Linked DNA regions of Parazoarcus communis. The protein of the gene in region 1 interacts with the protein of each later gene in a pairwise test. Links are inferred from orthologs where the notes say so. Each region holds a gene or a part of one and is shown on either strand. Other genes may lie near its edges.

Region 1 (7,717 bases):
TCGAGCGAAAACACTTCGACGATCAGGCTGGTTTCACGCCAGGGTAGCGTGTGCAACACCCATGCCGGCTGCTGCTCGATACGTTGCTTCAGCGCCACGTCGACGCGTGCTCACTCGTACCCGAGGCTCTTCAGCGCACGTTCGTCGTCGGCCCAGCCACTCTTGACCTTGACCCACACCTCGAGAAACACCTTGCCGTCGAACAGCTTCTCGAGTTCGACACGAGCTTCAGACGAAATGCGCTTGAGCTTTTCGCCGCCCTTGCCGATCACGATGCCCTTGTGCCCTGCCCTGTCCACAATGACCGCCGCATGGATACGGCGCAGTCGCCCCTCGGTTTCAAACTTTTCGATCTCCACCGCAATGCCGTAAGGCAGCTCGTCGCCAAGCAAGCGGAACAGCTTCTCACGCAGGAACTCGGCCGCAAGGAAGCGTTCGCTGCGATCGGTGATCTCGTCTTCCTCGTACATGGCGATGCCTTCGGGCAGCAGCGGCGTTGCCGCGCTGATGAGGGTGTCGCAGTTGTTGCCGCGCTCGGCCGACAACGGCACGATCTCGACGAAGTCGCGCAGCCCGCGCACGCTTTCGATGAACGGAAGCAGGCGCGCCTTCTCCTTGAGCTGGTCGACCTTGTTGATGACCAGCACCACCTTCGCGCCTTCCGGAATCACTTCGAGCACACGCTTGTCGTCATCGCCCATGCGCCCGGCTTCAACCACGAAGAACACCAGATCGACATCGGAGAGCACCTGCGACACCGTGCGATTCATCGAGCGGTTAAGTGCATTGCGGTGCTGCGTCTGGAAGCCCGGCGTGTCGACAAAGATGAACTGCGCGTCCTTGTTTGTCAGGATGCCCGTCACGCGGTGGCGCGTAGTCTGCGCCTTGCTCGACACGATGCTGATCTTCTGCCCGATCAGACGGTTGAGCAAGGTCGATTTACCGACGTTGGGCCGACCGACAATGGCGACGAAGCCAGCACGAAAGTCTGGTTTGTCGATGGGTTCGTCCTTGTCCGGCGTTGTATTCATTTCTTCCTCAATTTTGTCAGTGCGAGCTGGGCCGACTGCTGCTCCGCAGCACGGCGGCTGGTACCGCGACCGACCGTACGCACGGCAAGCTTCGGCACCTCGCACGACACTTCAAACTCTTGCGCATGTGCTTCGCCGAGTACCTGCACCATGGTGTAGGTGGGCAAAGCAATCTTTCGGCCCTGTAGCCACTCCTGAAGCGCCGTCTTCGGATCCTTCGACGGTGCCGCCGGATTCACTTCTGCAAGCAGTGGCACGTACAAGCGGTCGATCACGGCCTTGGCCGCTTCGAAACCGGCATCCAGAAACACCGCCGCGATAATGGCTTCGACCGCATCCGCAAGGATGGATGGACGCCGGAAGCCGCCTGACTTGAGCTCACCTTCGCCCAGCCGCAAACAGTCGCCGAGCTGCAGGTCCACCGCCAGACGATGAAGCGCCTCCTGTCGAACCAGCGAAGCGCGAACCCGAGACAGCTCCCCTTCCTTGAGGTCGGGAAAACGCTCGAAAAGCGCAATCGAAGTCACGCAATTGAGTACGCTGTCACCCAAAAATTCGAGGCGCTCATTGTTTAGCTGTCCAAAACTGCGATGTGTCAGTGCCTGCTGCAGCAACTCCGGATCAGAAAAAACGTGGCCGAGTTTGCGTTGCAGCCTTTCATTGAACTCCGACATCAGCTACCGGCGCTCGAAACCTGGAAGTCGAACAGAAGACTGACATTGCCGGCCACGGGCACCTTGCGCGAATACTCAGCTTCGACAACGACCTTGCCCGCAAGTTTGCTGATTGTCAGATCGGTGCCGGTAACGGAGGACACGTCGTCGATCTGACCACGGCGGTCAAAACTGCGGCGCATTTCAGTGAGGGTCGCGCCACCGTCCCCTTCTTCGGCAACGAGTTTCACGATGCGCTCGACCGCCATGTATTCGTTGATTGCAGGAACCGTGCGAAAGGCGATCAGCAGTACGAAAGCGAGCAGGCCGCCGACAATCATCACGCTGATCAGGCTGAGGCCGCGCTGGCGAGATTGAGTCATGACTACATTCCCCGTCATCAGTGGAAGCGACCGATTCGCTTCATGTCATTGAAGTTGAACCAGATGAAAAAGGCGCGCCCGACAATGTTCTCGTCCGGCACAAACCCCCAGACACGGCTGTCACTGCTGGCATCGCGGTTGTCGCCCATGACGAAGTAATGCCCTTGGGGCACAGTGCAGGTCACGCCGCTGCTAGTATATGTACAGTTGTCCCGGTTGGGGTAATTCAGCACCTGGGGTACAAAGGCTGGGGCTTCGCGCTCGAGCAACACGTTGTGCTCGATACTTCCAAGCTTCTCGACATATTGTGGCGAGTAGTAGAGACGGTCCGGATGGAGGTAGCTGCCCGCCTCGTCGGTCTGCACTGCCTCACCGTTGATGCGCAGGCGCTTGTTGATGTACTCGACCTTGTCGCCCGGCAAACCGACAACGCGCTTGATGTAGTCCATCGAAGGGTCGGCCGGATAGCGGAAGACCATGACATCACCACGTTCAGGATCGTTAATGTCGATGACCTTCTTGTTGATCACCGGAAGGCGGATGCCATAGGTGAACTTGTTCACCAGAATGAAATCGCCCACGAGCAGGGTCGGAATCATCGAGCCGGACGGAATCTTGAACGGCTCGACGATGAACGAGCGCAGCCCGAAGACGATCACGATCACCGGGAAGAAGCTCGCACCGTACTCGACCCACCACGGAGACGGGGCACCCGCTGCGCGCTGCTTGCGTGCATGGAATCGATCGAAGGCCCACAACACACCTGTGGCAACGAGCAATAGAAAAAGGATCAAAGCAAAATTCACGCAGACTCCAGTCAGTTACGACGCCGCTGAGACGCCTGGTTGCAGGTTTACTTGCCTTCGTCCGTACGCAGCACGGCAAGGAAGGCTTCCTGCGGAATCTCGACGTTTCCGACCTGCTTCATGCGCTTTTTGCCTTCCTTCTGTTTCTCGAGCAGCTTCTTCTTCCGCGAAATGTCGCCGCCATAACACTTGGCCAGCACGTTCTTGCGCAAAGCCTTGATCGTCTCGCGCGCGATGATGTTCGCACCGATCGCGGCCTGAATCGCGACATCGAACATCTGGCGCGGAATAAGGCCACGCAGCTTGGCTGCCAACTCGCGGCCACGGAACGCCGCGTTGACCCGGTGAACGATCACCGAAAGTGCATCGACCTTCTCGCCACCGACCATCAGGTCGAGCTTGACCAGATCGGCCGTGATGTACTCCTTGAACTCGTAGTCGAGCGACGCATAGCCACGTGAAACCGACTTGAGCTTGTCAAAGAAGTCCATCACCACTTCGTTCATCGGCATGTCGTAGATCAGCTGCACCTGGCGTCCGTGATATCGCATGTCCACCTGCGAGCCACGCTTCTGGTTGCACAGGGTGATGACCGGACCGACGTAATCCTGCGGGAGGAAAATCGTTGCAGTGATGATCGGTTCGCGAATCTCCTGGAACTTGCCCGGTTCGGGCAGCTTCGACGGGTTCGAGACCTGGATGACCTCGCCGCTGTTGAGCACGACCTCATAGATCACCGTCGGTGCAGTGGTGATGAGGTCCATGTCGAATTCGCGCTCGAGACGCTCCTGCACGATATCCATGTGCAGCAAACCGAGGAATCCGCAGCGGAAGCCGAAGCCCAGCGCCTGCGACACTTCGGGCTCGAATTGCAGCGACGCGTCATTGAGGCGGAGCTTTTCCAGCGAATCACGCAACTGGTCGTACTCGCTCGACTCAACCGGGTACAGACCGGCAAACACCTGCGGCTTGATTTCCTTGAAGCCCGGCAGAGGCGCGGCGGCCGGCTTGCTCGCGAGAGTGACGGTATCACCGACCTTTGCGGCCTCGAGCTCCTTGATGCCTGCAATGATGAAACCCACTTCGCCAGCAGCCAGGTGATCACGGCTGACCGACTTCGGCGTAAACACGCCGACCTGCTCGCAGGGATACTGCGCGCCGTTCGACATCAGCAGAATCTTGTCCTTGGGCCGGAGTATGCCGTCGACTACACGCACAAGCATCACGACGCCGACGTAGTTATCGAACCACGAGTCGATGATGAGCGCCTTCAAGGCCCCGTCGGGATTACCACGCGGCGCCGGCACCCTCGCCACGACGGCCTCGAGCACTTCCTCGATGCCGATACCGGTTTTTGCCGAGCACAGGATCGCCTCGGCGGCATCGACACCGATGACGTCCTCGATTTCCTGACGGGCGTTCTCCGGGTTCGCTGCGGGCAGGTCGATCTTGTTCAGGACCGGCACGACTTCAACGTTCTGGTCGAGCGCGGTGTAGCAGTTGGCGACCGTCTGCGCCTCAACCCCCTGCGATGCGTCGACCACCAGCAGGGCGCCCTCGCACGCGGCCAGCGAACGGCTCACTTCGTACGAAAAGTCCACATGGCCCGGGGTGTCGATCAGGTTTAGGTTGTAGACCTTCCCGTCTTTCGCCTTGTAGTGCAGCGCAGCAGTCTGCGCCTTGATGGTGATGCCGCGCTCGCGCTCGATATCCATCGAGTCGAGCACCTGCGCCTCCATCTCGCGGTCGGAGAGCCCGCCGCAGAAGTGAATGAGTCGATCGGCCAGCGTGGACTTGCCGTGATCGATATGAGCAATGATGGAGAAGTTTCTGATATGTTGCATGCGCACGCAAAAAGGGTGCCTTTCGGCACCCGTTCTGGAATTGGTTGGCCTCGTCAAGCGTCGGATTCTAGCGGAAAAGCACCGCAATAGGCACGGACACCCGTTTCATCGAGATGGTAGTGGCAGAGTTCGTGCTCACCGTGGAGTACAACGGGGACAAGTTCGTCCCAACGAGCCTCGAGTTCGGGATGGAGGTCGACATCGATGACTTCCACCGTCCAGCCCAGTTCTGCTGCAATGGGTTTGAGGGCCGCGACCAGGTCGTGGCACAAATGGCACCACTCCCGGCTCAGTACGGTCAGCTCACGCATCACTTGCCGGCACGCAGACTGACGAAGGAGCTGGCCTCACCGCGCAGCACGAGCAGGCTCAACTGCTGCCCCTCCTTGAGTTCCGCAACGATGCGATCAAAAATTTCAGGCGCAGCGAGCGAGGTCTGTTTGCCACCCACGATGACGGCCAGCACGGTGTCGCCGACCTGAAGGGATGCACGGGCCGCTGGGCCTTCAGCGCGATCGACCATCAGGCCCTGTGCCGCAACCTGATCACGACCACGGATCATCGGCGGCTTGACCAGCACCAGGCCCAGCCGGTTTCCGGTGTTTGACGGCATGCTGGTCTTGCGCACACGGGGCGTCTGCGGATCACGCCATTCACCAAGCGTGACCTTCAGCTCCTTCGGTGTACCTTCGCGATACACCAGCATGTCTGCACGGGTACCGGGGCGGCGCGCGGCAACGATACGTGGGAGCTCACTCGACTTGTCTACGTCGCGGCGGTCGAATCTCACGATCACGTCGCCGCGCATCACCCCCGCCCTCGCAGCGGGGCTATCGGGTTCGACCGCACTGACGAGCGCACCGGATGCCTTCGGCAGACCAAAGCTCTCGGCCAGATCGACGGTAACCTCCTGGATGGCCACGCCGATTCGGCCGCGCTGAATGCGCCCGTGCGTGCGCAACTGCTGTTGCACATCCATAGCAACATCGATCGGAATCGCGAACGACAGCCCCATGAAACCGCCAGTACGACTGTAGATCTGGGAATTGATGCCGATCACCTCGCCCTTGAGGTTGAACAAGGGCCCACCAGAGTTACCCGGGTTGATCGCAACGTCGGTCTGAATGAAGGGAACGAAGTTCTCGTCGGGCAGACTGCGGTCCTTGGCGCTCACGATGCCGGCGGTGACCGTCTGATCAAAACCGAAGGGTGAGCCGATGGCCAGAACCCACTCTCCGACCTTGAGCCGATCCGGCTCGCCCAGGGTGACCTTTGGCAGGCCCTTGGCCTCGATCTGGATCAGCGCTACATCACTGCGTGCATCCGCCCCGATCACGCGGGCTCGATACTCCCGCTTGTCCGCCAGACGCACGAGGATTTCCTCGGCATCTTCGACGACGTGGGCGTTGGTCAGAATGAAACCGTCACTGCTGATGATGAAACCCGAGCCGAGCGACTCGTTGTCGGGTTCGCGCTGCGGGGTTCGCGGTTGGCGCGGCACGATCCGACGGAAAAAGTCGAACATCGGATCGCCCTCGTCCAGCTCGGGAAAAGCGCGCGCTTTCTGGGTCGTATTAGATATCGTGCTGATATTCACCACCGCCGTTCCCTGGCGTTCCACGAGCGCGGTGAAGTCCGGCAGATTGACGACTGCAAGCGCAGGTGCGGCAGGCACGCACAGAAGGAGTGCCAGCAGCGTAATACGAAGTATCCGGATCATGAGTGGTGAGCGTGACTGCAGGCGGTCAGGTCGCGGGACAAAGTCATTCTCAGGCCACCTCGCCAGTTACGACTGCGCGCCAGAAGGCGGTTGATGAATACGGCAAGCCCCAGCCCGCAGAGCACGCCCAGGCCAGCCCCGAGGTCGGCCTGACCTGCGTCGGAAAAAAGGCTTCCGGCTGCCGCACCACCGAGCATCAGCAGGACCGCAAGCCCATAACTGAGCAGTGCGGCCCGCAATGGTGCACCGTCGGGGATCGTGATCCTGACCCGCTCGCCGGGATGCAATCCAAGGGGGTCGTCGAGGGTAAATACCTGATTCGGGGAACCGAAGGTATCCGTGATTCGCATCGAGCGGCAGCCGCCAGGCTCGTCACAGCGCCCGCATCCACCCTGCTTCTCACTCAGGCGAACCCAGGCCGTGCCCCCATCGACGCGAACGACTTCTGCAGGCGCCTCGATCATCGCGACACCGCTTCGATGCCCTCGGCCAGTCGCTGCACTGCGCGGGCCGGTACCTCGCCCAGCGCCGTCACGACGTGCGCGCCGACAGTGCGCTTGAATACGTTGATTGCCCCGCTCGACGACGCGCCGACATTGGCCGCGGCTTCAGGTCCGGTCGGCTCGATGAACACCGAGATGGCTGCGAGCCCGTCGCTGAAGACCATATGCACCGCATCGCCCCGGTCAGCACCGAGTGAACGCCGCACCACCGAATTGAGCGAAAAACCGGTGATCGGCGTACGCAGTTGCCAACCGGCGTCAGCCTTGCTGATCTCGTCGCCGCGCACACTGACCACACGCCAGCCCTCACCCTGACTGAAGCGCGGCTTGAGCAGCGCGCCATCCACGTCCCCGCCGATACGAAGATCGCTGAACGTGAACTGCTCGATCATTTCGCCGCGCGCGTCCACCATTCGTGACTTGAGCAAAAGTCCGGTCTGCATTTCTGCCCACAATACGTGGCCATAACGCATGTCGTCCCTTGGCTCCAGAATGATGGACTGTGCTTCGTAACCGGCTACACGCCCACGTTCACCCTTGCGAATACGATAGCTTTCGGCAAGCCCGTTGAAAGAGGCCGGCAGACGCGCTGGAAAGACACGTCGGCCGCCGGGCTGATCGATGATGACCGTCCGCTGCTCGGGCAGCACGCAGCGCACTTCGCCTGCACTGCGAATGACCTCACGCGGACTGCCGTCGAGTACCTCTAGACGCTCGAACTCGCCTTCACCATTGGCGCGATGCGCAATCCGGGAGGTCTCGATCTGCTTGCCCGAC
Region 2 (5,932 bases), 3.2 Mb from region 1 along the record:
TATCTGGCACTTCCCATAGAAAGAATCGCCAGCAGCCCCTGTAGCCCCGCAAAAATCAATCACATTATTATTTATATTCATATATTTAAGACAAATCAACCACAGACTCCATTGCTCGCAATAAATGTCTTATGAATACACCCCGAGATTGCACGAAGCAATACTGTGGCGAGCCACTTCACATGAATACAGGGCCATGAAAGCGCAAACCACCCACCCTGAGGAAAATTCATTCTTCTCTGAAGCAAACGTGTGTCGGCATTTTTTACACTCTTCATGGAATGATGAGCGACGTTTTGAATTTGTCGTTTGTAAACATATTTATATATAAATCGGCCTAAATCATGCTTCTCCTAATTGCAAACATGTAAAAAGGGGAAAGTGATGAAGATCAAAAATACAATTTCGGCCTTGATCGGCGCACTGTGCTTCGCCGCCCTGCCGCACACTGCGAATGCAGCGTTGATTGGTTTTGTGTTCGATGTATCGGGCAATACAAACTCGCCTACGCTTACATTGAAAAACACATCCGACTCGGCTTCGATTACGGGCCTTACCTTTTCAATCGGCGACACGAGCAGGAACTTCCACGTTTCCGGCTACAGCAGCCAGCCCCCGACAACCTCTTTTGGCTCTGTCTCGATGACATTCAACTCAATCGGCACGCGCCTCGACGTGCTCGACATGAGCTTCAGTGGATTCGGTCCAGGGGCGATTTACCAGACACTTGTCGATGTCGACAGGGACAATAGCAACACGTCTGAAAATTATCGTAGCGTGTTCTTCGGAAACGGTGACGCCACCGCCAACGCCCTGCTGACCGTCTTGTTTTCGTCCAATGAGACGCTGACTGCGGGATTTCCAGAAAGTCCGGGCACGCTTCCAGGCTCGAGCGATACCTACCGTCTGGTGGCTAGCGCCGGAGCGAGTTCCAATGGCAACTCGGTTCCTGAACCGTCAACGCTGTTGTTGGCGGGTCTGGCCCTCACTGCGCTTGCGGCAAGAAAGCGCAGTCTGATGTAACAGAAATCGGGGAGAGGGCTTTCCGGAGTCCCTTTCCCCTGTTTTCTGATCAGGGCCTCAACCCGGCACATGAACAGAGACGCCGCCCCTGTTCGGCGCCGTCCGGCAGATCGCCCGGAACCAATTGGTCAGCAAGCGACGAGAGCCTGGAGATCCGGGTGGCTGCCTGTACGCACCTCACCGAGTCCACCAACAGCGTTCTGCGCCCCCTTTGATTCCCAGGCAGCGACGGGCGCTAGAACCATTTCAGGCGGCGCATCACCAGGACCTGCAGGAACACCAGCACCAGCAGGAAGGCGCTGAGCGCGGCAAACGCCCAGGGCGCGTCATGGGCGCCAGGCAGTCCATCCACGTTGACGCCGAGCAAGCCGGTGATGAAACCCAGCGGCAGCATGATGGTGGCGACGATGGCAAGCATGTACATGTTCTTGTTCATCGACTCGGCCACACGGTTGGCCACCTCATCCTGGATCACCGCGGCCCGCTCGCGGATGGCGTCGAGGTCTTCGACGTAGCGCATGGTGCGGTCCGAAATTTCGCGCAACTGCGCCTTGTGCCGCTCGTGCAACCAGTCGACGGGTTCACCCAGGATACGCGACAGGGCCTCGCGCTGCGGCGCCAGGTAGCGCCGCAGGCTGATGGCCTGGCGCCGCAGCGAAGCGAGCCGGGTCCGCACATCCTCGCGCTCCCCCGTAACCACCTGCTCCTCCAGATCGTCGGCTGCCTCGTCGAGTTGCTCGATGACGGGCGACATGCGATTGACCAGCAGGCCCGCAACCTCCACCAGAAAATCCCCGGTATCGCGCGGCCCTTTGCCCCGGGTGATGTGTTCGCGGATGTCGTCGATGGCCATCAACCGGCGTCGGCGGGAAGTCACGATGCGCCCGGGTTCGAGCCAGATGCGCAGCGACACCATGTCGTCGGGATCCGCACCGGGATTGAGGTTGACACCCCGCAGGTTCACCAGCAGATTGCCGTCCATGGCCAGCGCACGCGGCCGGGTTTCCTCGGCCAGCAGGTTGTCGGCCACCAGCGCATCCAGCCCGCTGCCCTCATGCAGCCAGGACCGGGTCGCTTCGGCCGAGCGGTTGAAGTGCATCCACAGCAGACCGTCACCAGGCCGCCAGGCGCGCACACCGTCCCAGTCGACGGCCTGCCAGCGGCCGTCTGGCCATTGCAGGTAGGCGCACACCAGTCCGTCTTCGTCGTTGCTCTCGTTGATTCCCACGGCATTTTCCTGATCATTGCCCCGAACGGGCACCATACATTGACCACAGCATAGGGGCCAGGTCCGACCTCGCGCTACGTCCCCGTCCGGATCGCTGCAGTTGATGCCGCATGGCATTCGGATCAAAGGACGCAGGGATCAAAGGGGGTCAGAGTCGTTTGATTTCTGAACAGTCCGGCAACCTCGGCTTTTTGATCGAAACCGGTGGCCTGATCCTGTTCAGCACCACCTGCACCCGGTATGCAGGCGTGCGCCGGAGAGGGAAGCGCCATTAAACGTGCTCCGACGCGGCCTGATGGTGGCACGCGCAGCAAACTTCAGCTTGAGCCATGCCAGCCCCTGGGCCAGAATGGGCTCACCCAATCCTTTGTCCGGCATCAACTTGGCATTTCTATTGAGAGTCATCCACGATGGACAGGACTCAGCGGAATCAGGCAGGCCCTACCGGCGTGGCAGCGCGGGAGGATCCACCGGAGGTGCCCGGGTTTCGGGCTATCTCTTCGGGGCCTCGCCCATGCCGCCTGGCGGGGGCGGTGCTGGTGGTGGCGCCGTTCGAGGTCAGCCGCTTCGGCCTGAGCTACCGCTCGGCAAGCGAGATCCGGATTGATCTGAGCACTGTCGCGCCCGGTGCCTACCGGGTGCTGGCGGTACATAATTTTCATACGGAAGACTGCAATCCCTGCCTCACAGAGTGTGTGGCCGGTGTGTTTCTGGCGGCCCGCCGCAGTGACGGCAGCTGGGAGGCGCCCGAGCGATTCCCCATCGAATGCCGGGCGGTCGGGGTGCTGGGCACGCTGCAGGTGCCGGACGATGCCGGCCTGGCGGAGCTTTTGCCGTGATCACCAACACCACCGAGCGCAACTTCGACGTCATCGAGATCACCAACGAGATGCCGCACAACCGCATGGGCGGCGTCGGCAGCGTGATCGAGTCGCTGGCCAGCGGCTTTGCGGCGATTGGCGTGCGCGCACTGTGGTACGTCACCGATCACGAGTACCAGCCTTACGAGGTGGAGGCGATCCTCGGCAGCCATCCATGCGTGGCCGTGGGCAGCGAAGCGGAGCTCGCCCACTTTCATGCGCCGGTGGTGCACATCCACTCCTACAACCATCGGCCGGGGCTGCTCGACGCCACTGGGGGCGCCCGGTCCGTGTTCACCATCCATTCCCTGCTGGCCTACGAGGAGATCTCGAATGCGGTGAATCTCCACGGCGCGGTGATGGATCAGGAGCGCCTCATCGCTGCCTGCGACGAAGTCGTGCTGGTCTCCGAGGCCGAGCGACGCTACTACCACACGCTGGGATACCAGCGCCTCAATCCGCGCGTCAGCGTCGTTGCCAACGGCATCGTGCCGCCGGCTCCCGTGCTCGCACGACCGCGCCGCAATGTGCTGGGCTATTGCGGTCGGCTGGTGCCGCGCAAGCATCCGGAATATGTCCAGATGCTCCTGACCGAACCGGCATTCGACGGCTTCGAGGCCATGATCGCCGGCAAGGCCTTCAGCGCCTACGCGCGCGATCTGGTGCATGACCTGGGGATCGAGGCGCGGGTGCGCTACCTGGGCTGGTGCGGCGGCGCCCGTCTGGAAGCCTTCTTCAATGCGATCGACGTCCTGGTACAGCCGTCCACCTACGAACCCTTCGGCCTTGCCGCGCTGGAGGGCGCGGCCCGTGGCATCCCGGTGGTCTGTACGCCGGTCGACGGGCTGGTGGAAGTGCTGGGCGAGCACGCCATCTACTGCGACGACACCAGCTATGGCGCCTTTTGCCTGGCCATGGAACGCTGGCGCAAGATGGATGCCGACGCCCTGCAGGCCATGGGTTCGGCTGCGCGCGCCCGGGCCCTTCAACAGTTCACCGACGTGGCCATGGCACGCCGCTATCTGGAACGCTTCAGGGCCTTGTCCGGCCTGAGCCTTGAGACCAAGGAGCACACCCCGTGACCGACGACTTCCACCTGCCACCCGGCTATGCGCACCTGAAACCCGATTGCGAGCGCTTCTTCCAGGATCACCCGGATTACAGCCGCAACGTGTTCATCATGACCCGCTTCGACTCGGGCAACCGCCTGCTTGCACAACTGGACGAGGAATTGCGTCGGGCGCTGTGCCGTCAGGGCCTCAAGGGCTTGCGCGCCGACGACCGGATGTATCCGCGCGACCGCCAGGTGTGGACCAATGTGTGCGTGTACATGCTGTGCTGCAAGTACGGTCTGGCGGTGCTGGAAGACCGGGTCAAGGACGAATTCAATCCCAACGTGGCGCTGGAGTATGGCTTCATGCGGGCGCTGGACAAGCCGACCCTGCTGCTGGCGGACGTCGGATTTCGCAACCTGCGGGCCGACATCGTGGGCACCTTGCGCGAACCCTTCGACATCGTCGACATGGCCACCAGCCTGCCAACCGCGATTGGCAACTGGAGCCGCGATCTCGGGGTGCAGGTGCGCGCCCTGCCCGGCGAGCTGCCGGCACAGGCCCTGAAGATCCACCGCCGCCTGCTGAACATCCGCTGCGCCCAGCTGCTGCGCGACGAGGACAAGAAGCGCAAGGAAACCAACGACGAGTTCTGGTACCTGGGCGAAGAGATCGCAGCCTATCGTGTGCTGCTCGAGCACCGGCCAAACACCGAGCACGCCGCGGCAGTGGAACGAGCCCAGCAGCGACTGGTGGATGCTCACGATTTTTCCGTGCTGGCAGAGATGATCCAGCGCTTCGCCGACCTGGCTCAGACACCCGCATAGGGACGGCGTGCATCGGCTGGAAGCCAGAGCCTGCGAGTGTTACGCAGTGGTGAAGAAAGAGTTCGACCGCCTGCTGCCCTATTCGATCGACACGTGAGTCGTTTCGTGAGCAACCTGGCTTCGAACCTGCAGCAGCAATACAGAGGGCACGTCATTCAGGATTGTGCCAGTCATGCTCCGGCTTGCCGGCCAGTCTTTGGCCCGCGCCCGACCAGCCCGCAGGACATGTTGCCCACCGCACAGACGACCACCGCTCACCGCGTAGCATTAATCGTATTGGCTTGGCCATGCGCCCCGACTTCCTGCGGCGATCTGCGGCCATCACGGACCACACTGGAGATCCTGTCATGCTGATTATATTCAAGTCCGCCGCCAGCGGTAACGTGATTACCCTTGAGCAAAATGGCAAGGAAATGCTGGAGGTGCTGGGCAGGGACCAGGATGCACAGCAAGGGATCATCACCGTGGAGCAACTTCCCGACGCGATTTCACGCGTCAGGCAGGCCATCGACGCCGACGTCGCCGCGCATGCCGGCCAGCCCCCCGTTGACGACACCGAACACACCCCGGACGGCGACATCTCCTTCCATCAACGGGGTCTGCCTTTGCTCGAACTGCTGGAGCACTCACTCGCCGAAAAAGCCCCCGTCACCTGGGGCGTATAGACCTGCGACGACGGCCACTCGGCGGTATTTCAGGTCACACGGACGGATGCCACGCAGGCACAACCGAAGCGGCGTGATTGCGGGCACCCAGGCCCCTCGAACACCGGCGCCGATACATCACGACACTTGACCGCCGGGGGCTTGAAACCGGCGCTGGCGGGTGCCGTGCAGCCACCAAAAACATCATGCCAAAACCATGATTGAAGCATGCTTGCATATGCTCGCATTATCTGCGGTCGCGCCGGCTGCGGCCCTGAAGTCGCACCCGGTCAAGCTC

Evidence for each region. The genes of interacting proteins can lie anywhere in the genome.
Region 2: the proteins of lepA (region 1) and CEW87_RS02555 interact in binary tests that used the Escherichia coli proteins (3 or more experiments, as listed by UniProt). The link is inferred for Parazoarcus communis from one-to-one orthologs.

Annotation. Positions count from the first base shown.
Region 1 is NZ_CP022188.1:3,706,622-3,714,338, reverse strand. What follows is about bases 2,320-5,217. They hold lepA (translation elongation factor 4), read right to left. Parts: upstream 4,718-5,217; coding sequence 2,921-4,717; downstream 2,320-2,920. Other genes in these bases: CEW87_RS16935 (DegQ family serine endoprotease), read right to left, coding at 5,028-5,217; CEW87_RS16940 (glutaredoxin family protein), read right to left, coding at 4,771-5,028; lepB (signal peptidase I), read right to left, coding at 2,320-2,873. Outside these bases: DNA repair protein RecO, read right to left, coding at 1-98; GTPase Era, read right to left, coding at 111-1,031; rnc (ribonuclease III), read right to left, coding at 1,028-1,705; CEW87_RS16955 (DUF4845 domain-containing protein), read right to left, coding at 1,705-2,067; more of lepB, read right to left, coding at 2,085-2,319; more of CEW87_RS16935, read right to left, coding at 5,218-6,437; CEW87_RS16930 (SoxR reducing system RseC family protein), read right to left, coding at 6,434-6,901; CEW87_RS16925 (MucB/RseB C-terminal domain-containing protein), read right to left, coding at 6,898-7,717. UniProt on the Escherichia coli protein: Required for accurate and efficient protein synthesis under certain stress conditions. May act as a fidelity factor of the translation reaction, by catalyzing a one-codon backward translocation of tRNAs on improperly translocated ribosomes.
Region 2 is NZ_CP022188.1:548,533-554,464, forward strand. What follows is about bases 256-3,117. They hold CEW87_RS02555 (zinc transporter ZntB), read right to left. Parts: upstream 2,252-3,117; coding sequence 1,259-2,251; downstream 256-1,258. Other genes in these bases: CEW87_RS02550 (PEP-CTERM sorting domain-containing protein), read left to right, coding at 385-1,023; CEW87_RS02560 (hypothetical protein), read left to right, coding at 2,794-3,090; CEW87_RS02565 (glycosyltransferase family 4 protein), read left to right, coding at 3,087-3,117. Outside these bases: more of CEW87_RS02565, read left to right, coding at 3,118-4,193; CEW87_RS02570 (hypothetical protein), read left to right, coding at 4,190-4,990; CEW87_RS02575 (DUF1840 domain-containing protein), read left to right, coding at 5,338-5,655. UniProt on the Escherichia coli protein: Zinc transporter. Acts as a Zn(2+):proton symporter, which likely mediates zinc ion uptake. Purified ZntB reconstituted in liposomes also binds and transports Cd(2+), Ni(2+) and Co(2+).